DNA from 3 places in the Variovorax multivorans genome. Region 2 is predicted to be linked to each of the others. Evidence: riboswitches for the same ligand, from Rfam matches in the RefSeq annotation. Region 2 holds a riboswitch; each other region holds the start of a gene.
What was found. A riboswitch is a leader RNA that binds a small molecule or an ion and turns the genes downstream of it on or off. The one in region 2 is predicted to bind cobalamin.
Positions count from the first base shown of each region.

Region 1: it holds a riboswitch for cobalamin, as region 2 does, so the genes downstream of both, ACSFCA_RS01615 (TonB-dependent receptor domain-containing protein) here and ACSFCA_RS10655 (TonB-dependent receptor) in region 2, are expected to answer to the same signal.
Region 3: it holds a riboswitch for cobalamin, as region 2 does, so the genes downstream of both, cobM (precorrin-4 C(11)-methyltransferase) here and ACSFCA_RS10655 (TonB-dependent receptor) in region 2, are expected to answer to the same signal.

Region 1 is NZ_JBPJZL010000001.1:339,709-346,010, forward strand. It holds gene ACSFCA_RS01610 (cobyrinic acid a,c-diamide synthase CobB) at 1-513, opposite strand, end outside; gene ACSFCA_RS01615 (TonB-dependent receptor domain-containing protein) at 498-2,414, opposite strand; cobalamin riboswitch at 2,507-2,766, opposite strand; gene ACSFCA_RS01620 (ClcB-like voltage-gated chloride channel protein) at 2,822-4,540, shown strand; gene ACSFCA_RS01625 (RidA family protein) at 4,555-5,076, opposite strand; gene ACSFCA_RS01630 (c-type cytochrome) at 5,143-5,565, opposite strand; gene ACSFCA_RS01635 (flavin monoamine oxidase family protein) at 5,591-6,302, opposite strand, start outside.
Region 2 is NZ_JBPJZL010000004.1:76,779-83,080, forward strand. It holds gene ACSFCA_RS10640 (cation:proton antiporter domain-containing protein) at 61-1,767, shown strand; gene ACSFCA_RS10645 (hypothetical protein) at 1,791-2,195, opposite strand; gene ACSFCA_RS10650 (hypothetical protein) at 2,359-2,580, shown strand; cobalamin riboswitch at 2,671-2,964, shown strand; gene ACSFCA_RS10655 (TonB-dependent receptor) at 3,097-5,280, shown strand; gene ACSFCA_RS10660 (PepSY domain-containing protein) at 5,292-6,302, shown strand, end outside.
Region 3 is NZ_JBPJZL010000023.1:33,654-39,955, forward strand. It holds gene ACSFCA_RS34135 (cobalt-precorrin-5B (C(1))-methyltransferase) at 1-346, opposite strand, end outside; gene ACSFCA_RS34140 (precorrin-8X methylmutase) at 343-1,032, opposite strand; gene ACSFCA_RS34145 (sirohydrochlorin chelatase) at 1,029-1,976, opposite strand; gene cobM (precorrin-4 C(11)-methyltransferase) at 1,973-2,842, opposite strand; cobalamin riboswitch at 2,997-3,258, opposite strand; gene ACSFCA_RS34155 (ParB N-terminal domain-containing protein) at 3,329-3,817, shown strand; gene tnpB (IS66 family insertion sequence element accessory protein TnpB) at 3,840-4,331, shown strand; gene ACSFCA_RS34165 (autoinducer binding domain-containing protein) at 4,402-5,115, opposite strand; gene ACSFCA_RS34170 (acyl-homoserine-lactone synthase) at 5,715-6,302, shown strand, end outside.

The sequences.
Region 1 (6,302 bases), on a different contig from region 2:
CCTTTCGCTGGCCACGCGGTTCGCCAGCACGCCAGCCCATGGCAAGCCGGGCCGGAAGTTCTGCAGCCCGTAGGCCAGCGCGCCGAAGGTGCCCGCCATGGCGTGCGCGTCGATCACCGCCAGCACCGGCAGGCCGAAGCGCTCGGCCAGGTCGGCCGCGCTTGGCGTGCCGTCGAACAGGCCCATCACGCCTTCGACGATCAGCAAGTCGCACTCGGCCGCCGCGGCGCGCAGGCGCGCCCGGCAATCGGCCTCGCCAGTCATCCAGAGGTCGAGCGAATGCACCGGCGCGCCGGTGGCCAGCGCCAGCCAGTGCGGGTCGAGAAAGTCGGGCCCGCACTTGAAGGCGCGCACGCGCCGGCCCTGGCGCGCATGCAACCGCGCGAGCGCCGCCGCAACGGTGGTCTTGCCCTGCCCCGAAGCCGGGGCGGCCACCAGCACCGCGGCGCACGAGGCTGCCGCGGCACCGGCGGTGTCGCCTGGTTGGGGAGCTTGGCTTAGTGAGGCGTCCACTTGAGACCGACGTACGCGGTGCGGCCGGCATTGGCATACAGCCGCGCGAACTGGTAGTCCTTGTTGCCTGCATTGTCGACGCGCGCCACGAGGTTGAGGTCACGCGTGATCTGCGTGCTGGCCGACAGGTTCAGCACGGTGTAGCCACCGAGCTTGATGGTGTTGGCCGAATCGTCATAACGCTTGCTCGAGGACTGCACTTCGGCGCCCAGCGTCCAGCCAGCGATGCGCCAGTCGGCGCCCAGGGTGCCATGGCGCTTGGAGCGGCGTGCGAGCAGGTTGCCGGTGTCGGCGTCCTTCGGGTCCTGCACGTCGAGCGAGGCACGCAGCGTGACATCGCCCAGGCGCTGGCTGGCCGACAGCGTGGCGCCCTGCAGGGTGGCACGGTTCACGTTGGTGTAGCAGCCGAACGTCGAGGCACAGCCCTTGGCGGTGCCGACGAAGTTGATGAGGTTGCGCACGCGGTTGCGATACACCACGATGCCGGCGGTGGTGCCGTCCTTGGCGTAGTTCATGCCCAGCTCGACGTTCTGGCTGCTTTCGGGTTGCAGGGTGGACACACCGTATTCGCTGAAGCGCTGGTACAGCGTGGGCACGCGGAAGGCGGTGCCGGCCGATGCCGTGAAGCGCAACGACGGCGTGATGGCATAGCCATAGGCCGCGCTGCCCGTCGTCTTGCCGCCGAACTCGCTGTCCCTGTCGTGGCGCACGTGCAGTTGCAGCGAATGCGGGCCCTGCACGAAGCCGTAGCCGAGCGAAATCGCGTCCTGCGAACGGTCGCGCGACAGCAGCTTCGACGAGGTGGTAGGTGCGTTTTCGAGCGCATCTTCGCGGCGCTCGAGGGTGGCCGTCACCAGGTGCGGGCCGAAGCGGAACTCGTTCTGGAACAGGTAACCGCGCAGGTTGGTTTCGGTGCGGTAGAACGAAGGCTGCGTCTTGTAGACCGACTGCGAATCGGTCACCTGCACGCGGGTGCTGTAGATGTCGTTCCACTTGGCCGACCAGGTCAGGCCGGCGGTGCGCAGCGTGTTGTTCGACACGTCGTCGCGGAACAGGATCGGCGGCTTGGTCCTGTAGGAGACGGTGGCGTCGTAGCCGGCCTTGATGTCACTGGTGAGCAGCGTGGCCTCCAGGCGCTGGTCGGGCGTGATCTGGAAGCCCAGCTTCACGTTGCCCGAGGTGCTGTTGTAGCCGTCGCGGTCGGGGCTGGTGTAGCCGTCTTTCACCACGTTGCGCTTGCTTGCGGGCTGCACGTTGTAGCCCTTGCTTTCCTCGTGCGCCACGCCGAACGAATAGTCGAACAGGCCCGACTTGCCGCTCACGCCGCCTTCGATCTTGCGCAGGCCTCGGCTGCCGAAGCCGATGCCCGCGTAAGGCGACACGCCCTCTTCGCCGCGCTTGGTGAAGAGCTGGATCACGCCGCCCACGGCATCGGAGCCATACACCGCGGCGGCCGGGCCGCGCAGCACTTCGATGCGGTCGATCTGCGAGAGCGGAATGCCTTCCCAACCGGCGCCGCCGGTCGATTGCGAGTCGATGCGCACGCCGTCGAGGTACACGGCCGTGAAGCGCGTTTCGGCGCCGCGGATGAACAGGCTGGTGGTGTTGCCCACGCCGCCGCTGCGCGAGATCTCGATGCCGGGCAGGCGCGCCAGCACGTCGGCCACGCCGGTCGCACCGCTGCGCTCGATGGTCTTGCGGTCGATGATGGACACGTCGCCCACCAGGTCCGACAGCGCCTGCGGCGTGCGGTTGGCCGTGACCACCGTTTCGCCCAGCGTGGGGGCGTCTTGTGCATGGGCCAGGCCACCGAAGGCGGAAGCCAGCGCCAGCGGCAGGCAGGCGTGGCGGAGACGGCGCGCAGGAGCGCGGCCGCGAGAAAAGCAAACGTGGGAAATCATGAATGAGCCGAACGAACGTCAATACCCCTCGCCGGCCTCCCCGCCAGCGCCTGGGCGCCATGGCCGCCCCATGCACAGATCAAATCGCGCATGCGGCAGCCGCCTTGTTGGCCGGTATCCGGGCTGGCAGAAAGGCCCCTCTTCGCCTTCCCAGGCGCCTGTTTCAGGGCGCCCAGTGGCTTCGATGGAAAGGGGTTGGCGCCTTGCGGCGCCGTCTGCTTGACCGTTGCGGGGGCAGCGCAGGCGGCTTCGGCCTTGTTCCGACCTGCTGAGGTCGGGGGCTTCCACTCCTGCTTCCCGTTGAACCGCGGCGCGTGAACCACGCCGCAGGCACCAACGGGCGGGATTTTATGCCCTGCCGGACGCCGCTTAAGTCGAAAGTTGCGACGCCGCTAACATCGACGGCCATGATGCGGCCCGCCTCGGTATTCCTCAATCTTCGTTCGGCGCTGCAGCGTGTCTTCGGTGTCTCGGGCTGGCAGTCGATGCTGCTGTGGTCCATCGTGGCCGGGTTGCTCGGCACGCTGGCCACCGAACTCTTTCGCGCGGCGCTCTATCACTTCGAGCACCTGGTGCTCGGTCCCGGCGAAGGGCTGGTGGCAATGGCGAAGCACCTGCCATGGTGGGCGCGCATCGCCTGCCCCACGCTGGGCGGACTGGTGGCCGGCGGCCTGCTGGTGCTGGCGAAACGCGTCGCCTTGCGCAGCGCCGCCTCCGACTACATGGAAGCCATCGTGCTCGGCAACGGGCGCATTCCAGTGGTTCAGACACTGGTGCGCAGCGCATCGTCGCTGGTGAGCATCGGCACCGGCGGCTCCATCGGGCGCGAGGGCTCGATGGTGCAGCTGGCGGCGCTGGCGTCGTCTCTGCTGGGGCGGGTGTTCCGCTTTCCGGTCGAGCGGCTGCGGCTGCTGGTGGCCTGCGGCGCGGCGGCCGGCCTTACCGCTGCCTACAACGCGCCCATTGCCGGCGCCTTCTTCGTCGCCGAGATCGTGCTGGGCTCCATCGCGATGGAAAGCGTGGGGCCGATCATCATCGCCTCGGTCGTCGCCAATGTCGCGATGCGGGCCCTGCCCGGCTACCAGCCACCGTACAGGATGCCGGCGTTCCCTGAAATTCACGGCACCGAGGTCGTGCTGTTCTGCGTGCTCGGCGTGCTGCTGGGCTTTGCGGCGGTCGGCTTCCTGCGCGCGCTGCAGGGCAGCCGCGCGCTGTTCTCGCGCTTGCCGGTTGCGCTGCCATTGCGGCTGGCATTGGGCGGGCTTGTGATGGGCGCCGTGTCGGTGCCCATGCCGGAGGTCTGGGGCAACGGCTACAGCGTGGTCAATTCGGTGCTGCACACCCCCTGGCCGTGGACGCTGATCGCGATGGTGCTGGTCGCCAAGGCGGTCGCCACGATGGCCACGGCCGGCTCGGGTGCGGTGGGTGGTGTGTTCACGCCGGCGCTGTTCTTCGGCTGCATGGTCGGCGCGCTGTTCGGCCTTGGCGTGCAGGCACTGTGGCCAGCGGCCACCTCGGCACCGTTCGCCTATGCCATCGTCGGCATGGGCGCGTTCCTCGCGGGCGCGACGCAGGCGCCGCTGATGGCGATCCTGATGATCTTCGAGATGACGCTGAGCTACCAGGTCATGCTGCCGCTGATGGCGGCGAGCGTCATCGCTTATTTCGTCGCGCGCTCGGCCAATGCCGGCTCGATGTACGAGATCACCCTGCACCGCAACGAGCAGCGGGACACGCAGATGCGCCTGCGCGGGCTGCACATGCGCGACCTGGTTCAGCCTGCCGAAACGGTGGTTGGCCCGGAGGCGGACCGCGAAGCGATGAGCAGGCTCTTCCTGCAGCACCCGGTGAAGTACCTGTACGTGGTGGACGCGGGCAACCGCTACCTCGGCGTGGTGCCGCTTTCGGCACTCGGCACGGCGCCAGCAGAAACGACCGCGGGCGCCCTGCTCTCGCAGACCATCCAGCCGATCACCGCCGACACCGGTCTGGGCGAGGCGCTGCAGCGCTTTCTCGACCACCTGGGCGAGCGGCTGCCGGTGATCGAGAGCGCCGACAACCCCGCGCTGCTGGGCGTTGTCGCCAAGAGCGCGCTGCTCGCCACCTACGTGCGGCTGAGCGAGTAGCGCAGCACTGCTTTTTACTTGGCGGGACGCACCGCCATCACCTCGATCTCGACCAGGTAGGCCGGGTTGGCGAGCGCCGCCACCTGCATCGCTGAGCGCACCGGTAGCCGGGGCTGCGCGGTGGTGCCGAAGAACTGGGTGTAGCCCTCCATGAAGCCGGCGAAGTCCATCTTGTTGTCCTTGGCCGGATCGCCGACGAGAAACACCTGCATCTTCACCACGTCGCCCATCGTCAGGCCCAGGCCTGTGAGGCTCTTCTCGATGGCCTTGAGCACACCGACGGTCTGGCCCTTGGTGTCGCCGCCATAGGCCGCCGCGCTGTTCTTGGGCGCGGTCGCGTCCTGCAGCGGCGGCACCTGGCCCGAGAGGTAGACGTTGGTGAACGAAGACGGCACTTCCACCGCCGCCGAGATCGGGAAGGTGGAGTTCGGAATGCGGTGGCGAATGATTTCATCGGCCGCATGGGCGGCGCCGGTGCCGGCTGCGAGCAGTGCGGCGACGAGCGCCAGCTTCTTCGTGATGGAGGTCATGGTCATGCGTGTTGTCTCTCTGCTGGGATGGATGAATGAAAGGTCTGCCAGGCATCAAAAGAAGAAGGCCGATCAAGGCCGCAGCTTCTTGACGCTCTCCGCCGCAATGGCGTCAGGGTACTGGTTGCCGAAATGGGTGCGCGCGTAGCCGACCACGGAAGCGATCTGCTCGTCGCTCAGCATCTTGCCAAAGGCAGGCATGCCCTTCTGGCCGTTGATCACCACGTAAAGCGGGTATTCCGCGCTCGCGAGCCGCGGGTTCGAGGCGAGCGGCGGATAGGCGCCTGCGCCCTTCGCCCCTTGCCCTTGCGCCATGTGGCAGCCCTGGCAGGTCGCGCGGTAGATCGCCTCGCCCGAGCTCTCCTGGAATCGGGGGCCGACGGAAAAGACGGGCTCCGGAGACTGCGCGAAAGCGGCCTGGCCGGCCACCGAGGCCAGCGCACCCAGCGAAAGGCCGAGCAGCGCGCGCTTGAAGGTCGTGATGTTGTTGTTCATGGTGGGTGTGTCCTTCACTCGGCTTTCACGCGACGGCGCGGGCATGCAGCCGCTGTATGGCGTCGAGCGACGAGAGCAGTGCGCCCTCCTGCCAGGCCGGAATGTAGGAAGCGTGCTCGCCGGCCAGCGCGATGCGACCATCGACCTGGCACAGGTTCTTGTAGTGCTTCTGGCGCGTCTCGTCGGTCCATATGCCATAGCAGCCGTGCGTGCCGGGCACCCGGTGCCAGCCCACCGATATGCCGTTGTCGAATTCGCTCGCGTACTGCGGATGCAGCTGCGTGCCGAACTCGACCGCGCGGCGCACGCGCTCCTCGGGCGCCATGGCGGTGAATTCGTAGGAGTTCGGGCCGTCGAACACGTAGGCGCCCAGCACCACCGACTTGCCCTTTGCGCCGTAGCGCGTCGAGGGGTACGAGATGCGCGAGATCGGCAGGTCGGTGTAGCTGATGCCGCCGTAGATGTGCTCGTCTTCTTCCCAGAAGCGGCGCTTGAACTGCAGGCCCACCTTCACCGATGCGCCGTAAGGCACGGCGTTGATGGCCTCCTGCATTGCCGAGCCCACCTGGATGTCGATCTGGCTCAGCACAGACAGCGGAATGGTGCACAGGCACCAGTCGGCCTTGGCCTGCGTGACTGCGCCGCCCTTCGATGCATCGGTGTAGGTGACCGTCACGCCGCGGTCGTTCTGCTCGATCTTCGTGACCTTGGCGCCGTAGCGGATCAGGCTGCCGACT
Region 2 (6,302 bases):
CCCCGGACAAGATGGCCGTGTGAAATAAAAGGGCAGACATCGTTCCTGCAAAATGGAGCGATGCCCCGCAGCGTCTCCCTCATCAACACGATCGCCGCCGGCTTGGGGCTGGCGCTGGTGTTCGGATTCCTGGCAGCCAAGCTGCGGCTGCCCGCGCTGGTCGGCTACCTGCTGGCGGGCGTGATCATCGGCCCGTTCACACCGGGCTTCGTGGCCGACGCGGAAATCGCCGCCCAGCTTGCCGAAATCGGCGTCATGCTGCTGATGTTCGGCGTAGGCCTTCATTTTTCCCTCGACGACCTGCTGGCCGTACGCAAGATCGCACTGCCCGGTGCGATCGCGCAGATCGGCGTGGCCACGCTGCTCGGCGGTGGGCTGGCCCTGTGGTGGGGCTGGAGCCCCGGCGCAGCGCTCGTGTTCGGGCTTGCGCTGTCGGTGGCCAGCACGGTCGTGCTGCTGCGTGCGCTCGAAAGCCTGGGCATCCTTGATTCGTTCACTGGCCGCATCGCCGTCGGCTGGCTCGTGGTCGAAGACCTGGCGATGGTGCTGGTACTGGTGCTGCTGCCGCCGTTGGCGGGCACGTTGGGCGGAAAAAGTGAACACGCCGGCCCGGCCGATCCGCTCTGGCAGACGCTGGGCCTCACGCTGCTGCAGGTTGGCGGCTTCGTCGCGCTGATGCTGGTGGTGGGGCGGCGCGTGTTCCCGTGGATCCTCTGGCAGGTCACGCGAACCGGCTCGCGCGAGCTGTTCACGCTGTGCGTGGTGGCCGCGGCCGTGAGCATCGCGTTTGCCTCGGCGGCGCTGTTCGGCGTGTCGTTTGCGCTGGGTGCCTTCTTCGCCGGCATGGTGATGCGCGAGTCGCAGTTTGCCCACCGGGCGGCGCAAGAGTCGCTGCCGCTGCGCGACGCCTTCGCGGTGCTGTTCTTCGTGTCGGTCGGCATGCTGTTCGACCCCTCGGTGCTGATCGACCGGCCGCTGCAGGTGCTGGCGGTGGTGCTGGTCATCGTGCTGGGCAAGTCGCTTGCGGCCTGCGCGCTGGTACTGGTGTTTCGCTACCCGCTGGGCACGGCGCTCACGGTCAGCGCCAGCCTGGCGCAGATCGGCGAGTTCTCGTTCATCCTGGCCGGGCTGGGCGTGTCGCTGGGCCTGCTGCCGGTGGAAGGCCAGAGCCTGGTGCTGGCGGGCGCGCTGATTTCCATTGCCACCAACCCGTTGTGGTTCAGCCTGATCGGGCCGATGCAGAAGTGGCTGCACGCCCGTTCATCCTTTGCGCGCGGGCTCGAATCGCGCGACGACCCGCTGGCCGAACTGCCCATGACCACCGAGGCCAAGTACCTCTCGCGGCAGGTGGTGCTGGTGGGCTATGGCCGCGTCGGGCGCCGCATTGCGGCCGAACTCGACGCGCACGACATTCCCTACGTGGTGGCCGAGCAGAACCGCGAACTGGTCGAAAAGCTGCGCGAGGCCGGCACGCCAGCCGTGTGGGGCGACGCGGCCGACCCGGCGGTGCTGATCCAGGCGCACATCGCACGCGCCCGCGTGCTGGTGGTGGCCACGCCCGACGCCATGAACGTGCGCCAGATGATGGAAACCGCGCGCACGCTCAACCCCACCATCCAGACCGTGATCCGCAGCCACAACGAGCAGGAGGCCCGGCTGCTCACGCAGGAAACCTCCGCCACCGTGTTCCTCGGCGAGCACGAACTGGCCCAGGCCATGGCCCGTGATGTGGTCCAGCGCGCCGTGTCGATGGCCGTGCCGGCTTGAAGACGCCCGCCTTCCTCTTCTTCTCAGAGGTCTTCGATGACCAGCGTGCGGTAGCGCTGTGCGATGGAATAGGGCACGGTGCGCACCAGCTCCATCAGGCGTTCGGCGGCCGCGCCGTCTCTTGTCCTCACCAGCAGGCCCGTGTGGCCGTCGCGCGCCAACTCGGTATAGGCGCGTACCGTCGCAGCATCGGTGCCGGCGGAGGGCAGGGGGTTGTCGGATGTCTTCGCGGTCGGGGTGATTTCGGCCAGCACCGTTTGCGCGGGCAGCAGATAGACCTCGTCGCCACTCATGCCTTTTTCGATCAGGCGGTGGCCGATGCGGTCGGCGTCTTCCGCATTCGGAAACATCACCATCGAATAGCCGGTCGGATAAAAGGCTCCGCCGATGCTCGATCGCATGCCCGGTTCAAGAGTGAAATGCTTCATGCTGCCTCCTGTTCTTGGAAAGGCTTCTGAAAGGTCCCTGACTACAACATTAGGTCGCACCAAGGCTGGGCTCTGTAGGAGAAGCCCGAAAGCGCTGTCAACCGCGTGCGTACCCCGCCCATTCAAAAAAGAACCGACAACCTTGTCAGCCACTCTTACCTCCATGCCCTCATCGAGAAACATCGCGCTCACCGTCCATGAACTGGAGGCGGGCGAGTTCTATTGGGTGCTGATGGAGGCGGTCGACGACACGCCTGGCGAAACCTCCCACGTCTACATGCCGCTGGAGGCAGCCCACGATCCCTATGCCACCTATTCGAACGCGCTGGTGGCGGGCGTGGCCGTGATGCGGAGGCTGTTCGGACCCGACGGAAGGCCTGCCTGAGGCCCATCAGAGGCCCATCCGAGGCCTTCGGCGGAAGGCCTCTCCCTATAATCCCGCCGTTCTGGTGTGTTAATTCTTATTAATCCCGCCAGGCAATACGGTTCGAAGGTGCCCCGCACGCCATCTCATGGCCACGGGGTTAAACGGGAAGCAGGTGCGCCGCGTCGTTCATTCTTGATTGACGCTGCAACTCCTGCGCTGCCCCCGCAACGGTCAGCGGATCTGGAAACCCTCACGCTCATGCCCCTCAGACGGCATGGGCAGCCACTGCGCTTCGGCGTGGGAAGGCGAGGGTTTCGGCCGCGGTGTGCATCCATTCATTGATTGACTGGCACGCCGCGGCGCTCCGCAAGCCCGGATACCGGCCTTCGCAACCGCCTTCGGACGCTGCGGGAGTGCGTGTCCGGGCCTGCCACCGCTTCGCGCTTGCGCGTACCGTTGCAGTCCCTTCGCCTCTTCCGCTGCGTCCTTTATCGGTCAGGAGCCTGCGGGGACGCAGGTCGGAGGAGAAGTCACATGGGTCATGCATCGCCAGCGCGCGATCGCACGGGCGCGCCGCTGCGTTGGGCACGCCTTTCGGGTCTTTCACTGGGTCTGGGGCTGGTTTTCGGGCCTTCCTTGGTCTTCGCGCAGTCGTCGGGTGAAGCCGCCAGCAGCAGCCAGACCCTCAAGCCGGTGCAGGTCGAAGCCGAGCGGCACACGCCGTTGGCCATCGACGAGCCTTCGCACACCGGCAGCCGCCTGGGCCTCACGCCGCTGGAAACGCCGGCCAGCATCGAAGTGCTGACGGGCGACACCATCCGCGCACGCGGCGACGTCTCGGTGGTCGATGCCGCCACCCGCGCCACCGGCATCACCGGCACGCCCGGCCCCGGTAATGGCGGCACCGCGATGGTGGCGCGCGGTTTTTCGGGCCACGGCTCGGTGATGCAGCTCTTCGACGGCACGCGCCTCTACGCGGGCGCGGGCACCGTCACCTTCCCGTTCGACACCTGGTCAGTCGACCGCATCGAGGTGCTGCGCGGCGCGGCCTCGGTGATGTACGGCGAGGGCGCCATCGGCGGCGCCATCAACGTGGTGCCCAAGAAGCCCACGCGCGGCCCGATCCAGAACGAGGCGCTGGTCACAGTGGGCTCCGACGCCACTCGCCAGGTGGCCTTTGGCAGCGGCGGGGCGATCAACGACAAGCTCTCCTACCGCTTCGACATCAGCCACCGCCAGACCGACGGCTTCATGCAGCGCGGGCAGGCCGAGAGCCTGGCCGTGGGCGCGGCCGTGCGGCTCGACGTGTCGCCGCAGCTGCAGTTCACGCTGTCGCACGACGAGGGCCGGCAGTCGCCGCAGCGCTACTTCGGCGTGCCGCTGATCGATGGCCGCCTGAGCAGCCAGACCCTGCGCCAGAACTACAACGTAGACGACGCCGAGATCAAGTACCGCGACAAGTGGACCCGGCTCGACGCCCAGTGGACGCCCAACGATGCCGTTACCGTGCGCAACCAGCTCTACCGGCTGGAGAGCAAGCGCCACTGGCGCGACAGCGAGACCTACACCTACAACGCCACCACGCGCCGCGTGACGCGCGGCGACTACCTGGAAATCGGCCACGACCAGGAGCAGATCGGCAACCGCACCGACGCCACCTTCAAGCACAGCCTGTTCGGCCTGGCCAACCAGGTGCTGGTGGGCTTCGACGCGAATCACATCAACTTCCAGCACAGCAATGATTCGCCCTATGGCGGGCGCTCGGTGGTCGACCCCTTCGTCTTCAACCCCGGCTACTACGTCTCGCCCGTGGCCTACACGCCGCGCTACCGGACCAAGACCGACACCTACGCTTTCTTCACCGAAGACAAGCTGGCCTTCAACGAGCAGTGGTCGGTGGTGGGCAGCCTGCGCTGGGACCATGCCAAGGTGGCGCGCACCGACCTGCAGAACGCGGCCAACAACCTCGGCAAGACCTTCGAGTACGCCACCGGCCGCCTCGGCGTGGTGTATGCGCCCGATGCGTCGCAGTCGTTCTACGCACAGGTGGCGCGCGCGGCCGACCCGCTGACCTCGCTCATCACCACCTCGGCCACGCAGGTGCCGTTCGAGCTCAGCACCGGCCGGCAGGTCGAGGTCGGCTACAAGCGCCAGCTGGCCGACAACCGCGGCGCCTGGACCGTGGCGGCCTACCGCATCGAGAAGACCAAGCTGCTCTCGCGCGACGCGACCGATCCGACCATCAGCCAGCAGATCGGCAAGCAGTCGTCCGAAGGCATCGAGGCCACGCTCGACCTGGCGCTCACCTCCACGCTGCGGCTCGAAGCCAACGTGGCCAAGCTGCGTGCGCGCTATGACGACTTCAACGAAGTCGTCAGCGGGCGCCTGGTCTCGCGTGCGGGCAACACGCCTACAGGCGTGCCCGAAGAGGCTGCGAACCTCTGGCTCAACTGGCGCTTTCTGCCGCAGTGGGAGGCTGACTTCGGCGTGCGCTATGTCGGGCCGCGTCAGGTCGATACGGCCAATTCGCGCAAGATCGGCTCCTACACGGTGGCAGACGCGGGCGTGAGCTGGCAGGCCAGCCCGTCGCTCAAGCTTGCGCTGCGTGCCTACAACCTGGCCGACCGCCGCTATGCGGTGTCGTTCTCGAACGGCGGCAACCAGTGGCTGCTGGGCCGTCCGCGTTCGTTCGAGCTTTCGGCTCTGGTCATCTTCTGAGCGACGTTCTCATGACTTCCGCATGGCGCCGCGCCTGGCCGGGCATCCGGCACTGGCTCTACTGGACGCACCGGTGGCTGGGCATCGGCGGCTGCCTGCTGTTCGTCATGTGGTTCGTCTCGGGCGTCGTGATGATGTACGTGGGGTATCCCAACCTCACGGACGAAGAGCGGCTCGCAGGTCTGGCGCCGCTGCGCTTCGAGCAGGCTGCGGTGTCGCCGACCGCTGCACTTGATGCGCTGCCACAGGCCGACCGCGCACAACCGCCGCGGCGCATGGTGCTGGAGATGCAGGGCGGCATCAACGCCGAGCCCGTGTGGCGCATCGTCGATGCGAGCGGCGGCCGGCACACGGTCTCGGCGCGCGACGGCCATGTGCCCGGCCCGGTCGATGCAGCGCAGGCCGAGGCCATCGCGCGGGCCTTTTCGGGCCATGTGAGTGCGCACTGGGCCGAGACGCTGGAGCGCGACCAGTGGACCGTGCCGCAGGGCCTGAACCCGCTGCGCCCGTTGCACCGCATCGAGGTCGGCGACGCGGCCGGCACCGAGCTGTACGTGTCGCAGCGCAACGGCGAAGTGGTGCGCGACACCACGCGCTCGGAGCGCTTCTGGAACTGGCTGGGCTCCGTGCCGCACTGGATCTACTTCACACCGTTGCGCGCCGATCCGCCGCTGTGGCACGACGTGGTGGTGTGGCTATCGGCGGCATGCATCGTCTCGGCCGTGACGGGCATCGTCATCGGCATCCTGCGGGTGCGCCTGCGGCGCAGGTTCCGCAATGGCGCGGTCACGCCGTACAGCGGGTGGATGGCCTGGCACCACATCGCGGGGCTGATCGGCGGCTTCTTCGTGCTGACGTGGATCATCAGCGGCTGGCTGTCGATGAACCCCAATGGCTGGTTCCAGCGCGGGCCGGGCGACGCGGCGGCGATGGCGCGCTACACGGGGGGCGGTACCTCGCCGTTTCCGTGGCCGCCAGCGGTGCTGCCGTCAGGCGAGGGCGACGCCGCACCACGCGAGGCC
Region 3 (6,302 bases), on a different contig from region 2:
GCCCCGGCATGGTGACGGTGCCCACGCCGACGCCGCCCGCCAGCACCACCTGCCCTGCGAGCTCGGGCAACAGGCGCACGTCGGCCGTGAGATGGGCCTTGTCGGTGCAGTCGGGGTCGTCGCCCGCGTCCTTGATGACCATCGCATGCGCGCTCACGCCCGCGGTGTCGACGCGGCCGTCCTGCACCGCGAAGCGCACCAGGTCGCCGTTGGGCAGCAGACATTCGACCTCCTCGGGCACCCGGCCGGTGACCAGGCCGATCACCGCCGCGCGCGCTGCCGCGGCCGAACACGCACCGGTCGTGAAACCGGTGCGGGTGCCGCGGGGCGCGTCCTTGTTCATCATGCGGCGTGCTCGTGCGCCTCGGCCAGACCCAGCAGCGCGTGGATCGCGGCCACCACCAAGGTGGAGCCGCCCTTGCGGCCGCGAATCACGACCCAGGGCACGCCGGCCTCCAGCGCCATCAGGTCCTTCGACTCGGCCGCCGACACAAAGCCGACCGGCATGCCGACCACCAGCGCGGGGCGCGCGCCCTCTTCATGGATCAGCCGCACGATCTCGATCAGCGCGGTCGGTGCATTGCCGATGCCGATGATCGCGCCGTCGACCAGCCCCAAGCGGTGTGCCTTGCGCATGGCCTGCACGGCGCGTGTGGTGCCTTCGGCCGTGGCCTGCGCGATCACATCCTCGTCGCTGATGAACTGGTGCGTGCCCATGCCGAAATGGGCCAGGCGCGGGGCCGAGAGGCCCACGCAGATCATCTCGACATCGGCCACCACGCGGCTTGCTCGCGAACGGATGGCGGCGATGGCGGCGTCGACCGCGTCCGGGTGGAAGTCGGTCAGGCCGTTGAAGTCGAAATCGGCATTCGCATGGATCATGCGGCGCACCACGGGCCATTGATCGGCCGTGTAGGCGTGCGACGTCACCTCGCGATCGATCACCGCGAAGGAGTCGTGCTCGATGGTGCGGCCGGCCGCGGTAAGTTGCTCGGTGACGACGTTGGCCGCCATGGAAGACGTCGGTTTCATCGCAGTGCTGGCGCTGTGTCGTGCGCATGAGGGCAGCCATGCGCGTGGTCATGCGCGTGATCGTGCGGATGCGGATGCCCCTCGCCATGGCTGTGCAGCACCGCATCGTCATGGTGGTGGCCGCCCAGGCCGTGCGCCACCGCGAAGTCGCGGAACTTGCAGCCGTCGCAGGGCATGAGCGCGATCGGCACGCCGCGGCGCAGGTCGTTCACGCGTTGTTCCAGCAGCGCGAAGATCTCGGGCTCGAAGCCGAAGTACCGGGTCGAGACGAAGCGGATCGTCGGGTATTGCGCCTTCAGGTTCTCAACCTGGCGCGCAATGCGTTCGACCAACGTGCCGTTGAACAGGTAGTACGGCAGCACCACCACCTGCTTCATGCCCTGCAGGCTCTGGCGCTGCACGGCCTTCTCCAGGCGCGGGTAGGTGATGCCCGTGAAGGCCAGATCCACCAGTTCGTGGTCGGTCTCCTCCAGCAGCCAGCGCGCCATCTTCGCCATGTCGCCGTTGGCCTGTCGGTCCGACGATCCCCGGCCCAGGATCACCACGCCGGTGGTGGTCGGGTCGGGCATGTCCAGCGCCTGCATCGCGCCCTTGAGGCGCCGCCGCAGGATCGCGAGGATCGGGTCGCAGGCCGTGAGGTGCGGCGCATAGAGGAACTGCACCATCGGATACTGGAGCCGCGCACCATCGATGGCCTGCGGGATGTCCATCTTCACGTGGCCCGCCGCATTGAGGATGAGCGGCACCACGACCACGCGTTGCGCGCCCTCGGCCGCGCGGCGCAGGCCCTCGCTCATCGTGACCTCGGAGAACTCGATGAAGCAGACCTCGATGCGCCAGCCGGGTTGCCGCTCGCGCCATTGCGCCGCGAAAGCCTCGATCTCGTCGTTGCCGGATTTTTCGCGCGAGCCGTGGCCCACCAGGAGAATGGTTTCGGTGCTCATGGAAGGTCCTGCTGGAGGGTTTCGACGGGAACGCTCGCGCGCCGGAAGCGGTGCGTGAAACTCGCGTCATAGAGTTTGGATTTGGCGAGCGTGGTCCACTGCCGCGCGCCCAGCGTGGGGCTGGCGATGATCATCGACTGGCTCACGATGCGGGCTTCGCGGCACAGCGCCTGGATGGTGGCGACCGTGCCACGCACGATCTGCTCCTCACCCGGCCAACTCGCCTTGTGGACCACCACCACGGGCGCGTCGGGTGACCAGCCAGCGGCCGTCAGCGCGGCCGTGACCTTGCCGATCAACGTGATGCTCAGGAAGATGCACAGCGTGCTGTGGTGCGCAGCCAGCGCCTCGAGTGACTCGCCTTCCGGCATCGGCGTGCGCCCTTCGACGCGCGTGAAGATCACGGTCTGCGTGACCTCGGGCAGCGTGAGGCTCTCCACCGCCGCCGCCGCCGAGGCCATGGCGGAGGAGACGCCCGGTACGACGCCGATCGGCACGCCCGCCGCATCCAGCGGCTGCACCAGTTCGATCAGCGCGCCATAGAGACCCGGGTCGCCGGTCTGCAGGCGCACCACGGTCTGGCAGCGCGCGGCCTGCGCGATCAGCCATGAAGACATCTGCTCGAGCGTCATGTCCTTGCTGTCGGCGACAACGCAATCGGGGGGCGCCCAGCGCGTGGCGGCTTCGCTCACGAGCGAGCCCGCGAACAGGATCGCCCCGGCGCGTTCGATGAGGCCGCGGCCCTTGACGGTGATGAGTTCCGGGTCGCCCGGACCCGCGCCGACGAACCAGACGGTTCCCGGCGCGGACGTACGCAGGGCCGCGCTGCCCGCGGCGCTGCCTGGAGCGATGGCTCGCTCGTTCATGTTGGTTCCTCCGCGCCCGCCGCGCGATAGATGGTCGGTAAGACCCGGCGGGAGGGAGAAATCGGGAGGCGTCCGTGGATGCGGCGCCGACGGATGCGAGGATGCATCGAGCCAGACGCCATGCGTCGCCCGCCGATCCTCGCCCACCGCAAGGTCATGCGCTGGTCGTCAGGCCGGTCTCCGGGCTCGCGAGCGGAGGGCCATCGGCTCTCCCGCAAAGACCGCCTTCCCGTGCTTTTCGTGACACAGTGGCGCGGGACCGAATCCCGGGGTTTTGCTTTTGACTCGCTTACCGTTGCGGGGGCAGCGTCGGCATGGCGCGGTGTTTACCACCGCTGCGCACCGACTTCCCGTTTCACCCTGGCCGCCCCGCCGTTTCCACGGGACGCTAGGACACCTGACAACGCGCTCAAAGTGTATCAGCCGCTATGGCTGGGCGCTGGCAGGGGCCGCCGCCGGAGTCGGCCGTCGACCTCAGGAGCCGTCATGCGTCTCGAAACACCCCAGCCCGCCATCCATACTGTTTCTTCTGCGGTGGCACTTGTCCCTTACATCAAGCTCCTGAAGGAGCCCTTCCCCCCGGCCTCGACCTCAACCCAATACCAAGACAACGAGGTTCATAGGCTTATGACGCAATTGAAGGCTTGGTCGCCCGACTTTCGCGCCACGGGCGTAGCGGGACTGATCGATCCGCACCTGGTCTCCCCATCGCGCTGGGCGATCCGGCACGGCGATCTCTTCCACGCTGTCGGTGCCGACGAGTTGCAGGAGCAGATGCGTGAAGCGGGCGGAAACATGGTTCCAATTCTGGTCCGGCCATGCTCGCCGTCCTCAGTGCACCCGGAGTTTCCGGAAGCGAGGTTCGAAGTGTTGTCGGGACTCAAGCGCTTGATGGTCGCCCTTCGCCTGGAGAGACGAGCTTGCGAGCGCAACGACAAGCACACGCGCTCGCCATCAAGCCAATTTACGACTTGATCAGACCTTCCTTAGGTCACCCTTGGAGTTGCAATACCGGGACGCAGGGGCGCTGAAGCGAGCCTGGGACGAAGATCCGGAAAAGATGGCTTTTCGGGCGACCAAGGCGGCCGCATTTCAGGGGGAACTGGATCGTCTTGCGGTGCTGGCGCTGCTGCTCGGAAACGAAGAGCCAACGGAGTCGAAAGCTCAATTGCCGAAACCGGATGTGAACGTGATTCTGGAAGGAGTTCTCGTTGCCGTAATTTCAACGACGGCGAAGGGACTGACAACGATCAAGCTGAAGCGGAAGGATCTTTCTGCAGCAGCGATCGAGTCGCTTAGGACGGCGCTCGAAAAAATGGGGGACAGTGCCGAGGGGGTTTCATTGATGCCGGTGTGTGTTGACGACGACGGCATGTGTGTGCTGGCCAAACACTTGGAGCGTGGCCGCTTCATCTGGCCGCAGACCGAGTCGGGCTCGATCTCGCTGAGCGGTGCACAGCTCGAATCCAGTCTTCGTGCGAATACATGAACTACCTCTTGGTAGTCCAAGTTTTTGTCCGCCTCCCCATCGGGTCAGGACTCCATAGAAATCAACACTCTTAGCTCAGAAGGCCAAGCAAAGCGGCCCTCACTACTGCCCCCGTCTTGTTCGCAGCTCGAAGCTTTACCACGGCATTCTTCAGATGGTAGTTCACCGTGTCGGCCGAGATGCAAAGTATCTCAGCAGCCTCGCTCGATGTCTTGCCATCAGCTAACCATTGCAATATCTCGATCTCGCGCGAAGTCAATGGCACATCTTGTTCAATATTCAAGCGAGGCGATACCACTCTCGCAAGGGCTTGATGACATATGTTGACCAACCAGCGCATGTGCGATTCGTTGGCATCAAGCTCCGCCTGACTGAGCGGCGTTGCTCGCCGCGAAAGCGTCAGCATTCCGACTCCCCCATGCCCGTCAAAACAGGACTGGGCCCACCCGATATTGAGTCCGAATGAGCGTGCTGAATGCCAGAACCCCCTCGCACTTTCAAAAATGTCATCGCTCCAAACGAGTGCGGTTTGGCTTTTCCGGCAATGAATCACTGTCGGATCAATGTGCAGATACCCCTTTTGCACATAGAGCTCCCGCCACTCGCTCGGGTAATTGTTGATCATGAAAACCTTCGGACTAGTCAGTGGCAGCGGGTGGCGTAGACCGTACGCACAATACTCGAAGCCGAGTTCTCGTGCTGATGAGAGAACAAGTGCGAACACCTCCTCTTCCCCAGAGGTTCGGTTCAAGGCCGTCAGCAGCGTCTCCGACCACTTGTTCATAGCTCTACCTCACGTGTTGCGTCAAGTCAGTTTTTGAGTCCAAGCAGCATGAAATGTACGATCGGGTTCACTTTAAATGTTGTGCAAATTGTGCCGACTCGTTGTCATCGACTTTGGGCATCCGACCTACCTCCATCCTGGCCCAGCTTGCTTTCCGGTGGCTGATCGTTGAGTTGCACACGTTCGCCTGCCGTAGGCGAATACGCATTTCTGGTTAGACACCGGTCTCGCGCGATGGCCATCTGCGTATATCGGTGAATCAGCTCCTGACACTCGATGTTTGCCATCTCATAACAGGGATAGAGGGAGACAACTCCAGACGCAGACCGCTTCTGCGGCACACAGGCCAATATCAGCGGGTTCACTGAGTAGAAGGGCGTCGGAATCCCCACTTTCTATCGGCTGGGATTGGTGGTTGAGGTCTGCCTTTCCGAGACTCGCTTTGTGCGAGTCGGCCTACTGCGACGCAACGTCCTCTTGATCGGCGAGGACGAAATTGATCTTGATTTCACTCCAAACCTTATCGCACTCGCAACTGCTGTAGATCGCCTCGACTGACACGCATTCGCACGCAATTCGTTCTGCAAATCTCAGACCAGATGAACTACCAGAATTGGCAGTTCCGAGATCACTCAGCCAACGGTGAAATCCACCTCCACGCACAACGCAAAGAGGTCAAGGTGGAGATTCTTACTGGTCGATCCGACTCTCTAGCTCCTGGCACTCTTCACGAGCTGGCCAAGTATCGCTACAAGATCTTCGTCGAGAAACTCGGCTGGAAGCTGGTCACCGCACATGACACCGAATTGGACCAATTCGACCGCGACGACACGATGTATCTACTTGCGCGAGGGGACGCCGGCGAGGTAATCGGCACCGCCCGTCTACTTCCCACCGTTCGCCCGTATCTGCTTGGCGAGGTGTTTCCGCAGCTAATCCCGGGCGAGCCCCCCCGGGACCCAGAGGTCTGGGAGCTTTCGCGGTTCGCAGCGAGCGGCGACGAAATCGCAGCCTCCGGTGCACTTTCGCAATTTGCATCTACGAAGGTGATTGCATTACTTGAGGCGGCGCTGCGCTTCGCAGCTGCTCACGGCGTACATCGGCTGATCACTGTGTCCCCCTTGGGCATTGAGCGCCTTTTACGTCGATACGGATTCGCGGCGCACCGTGCAGGACCTCCGGCCATC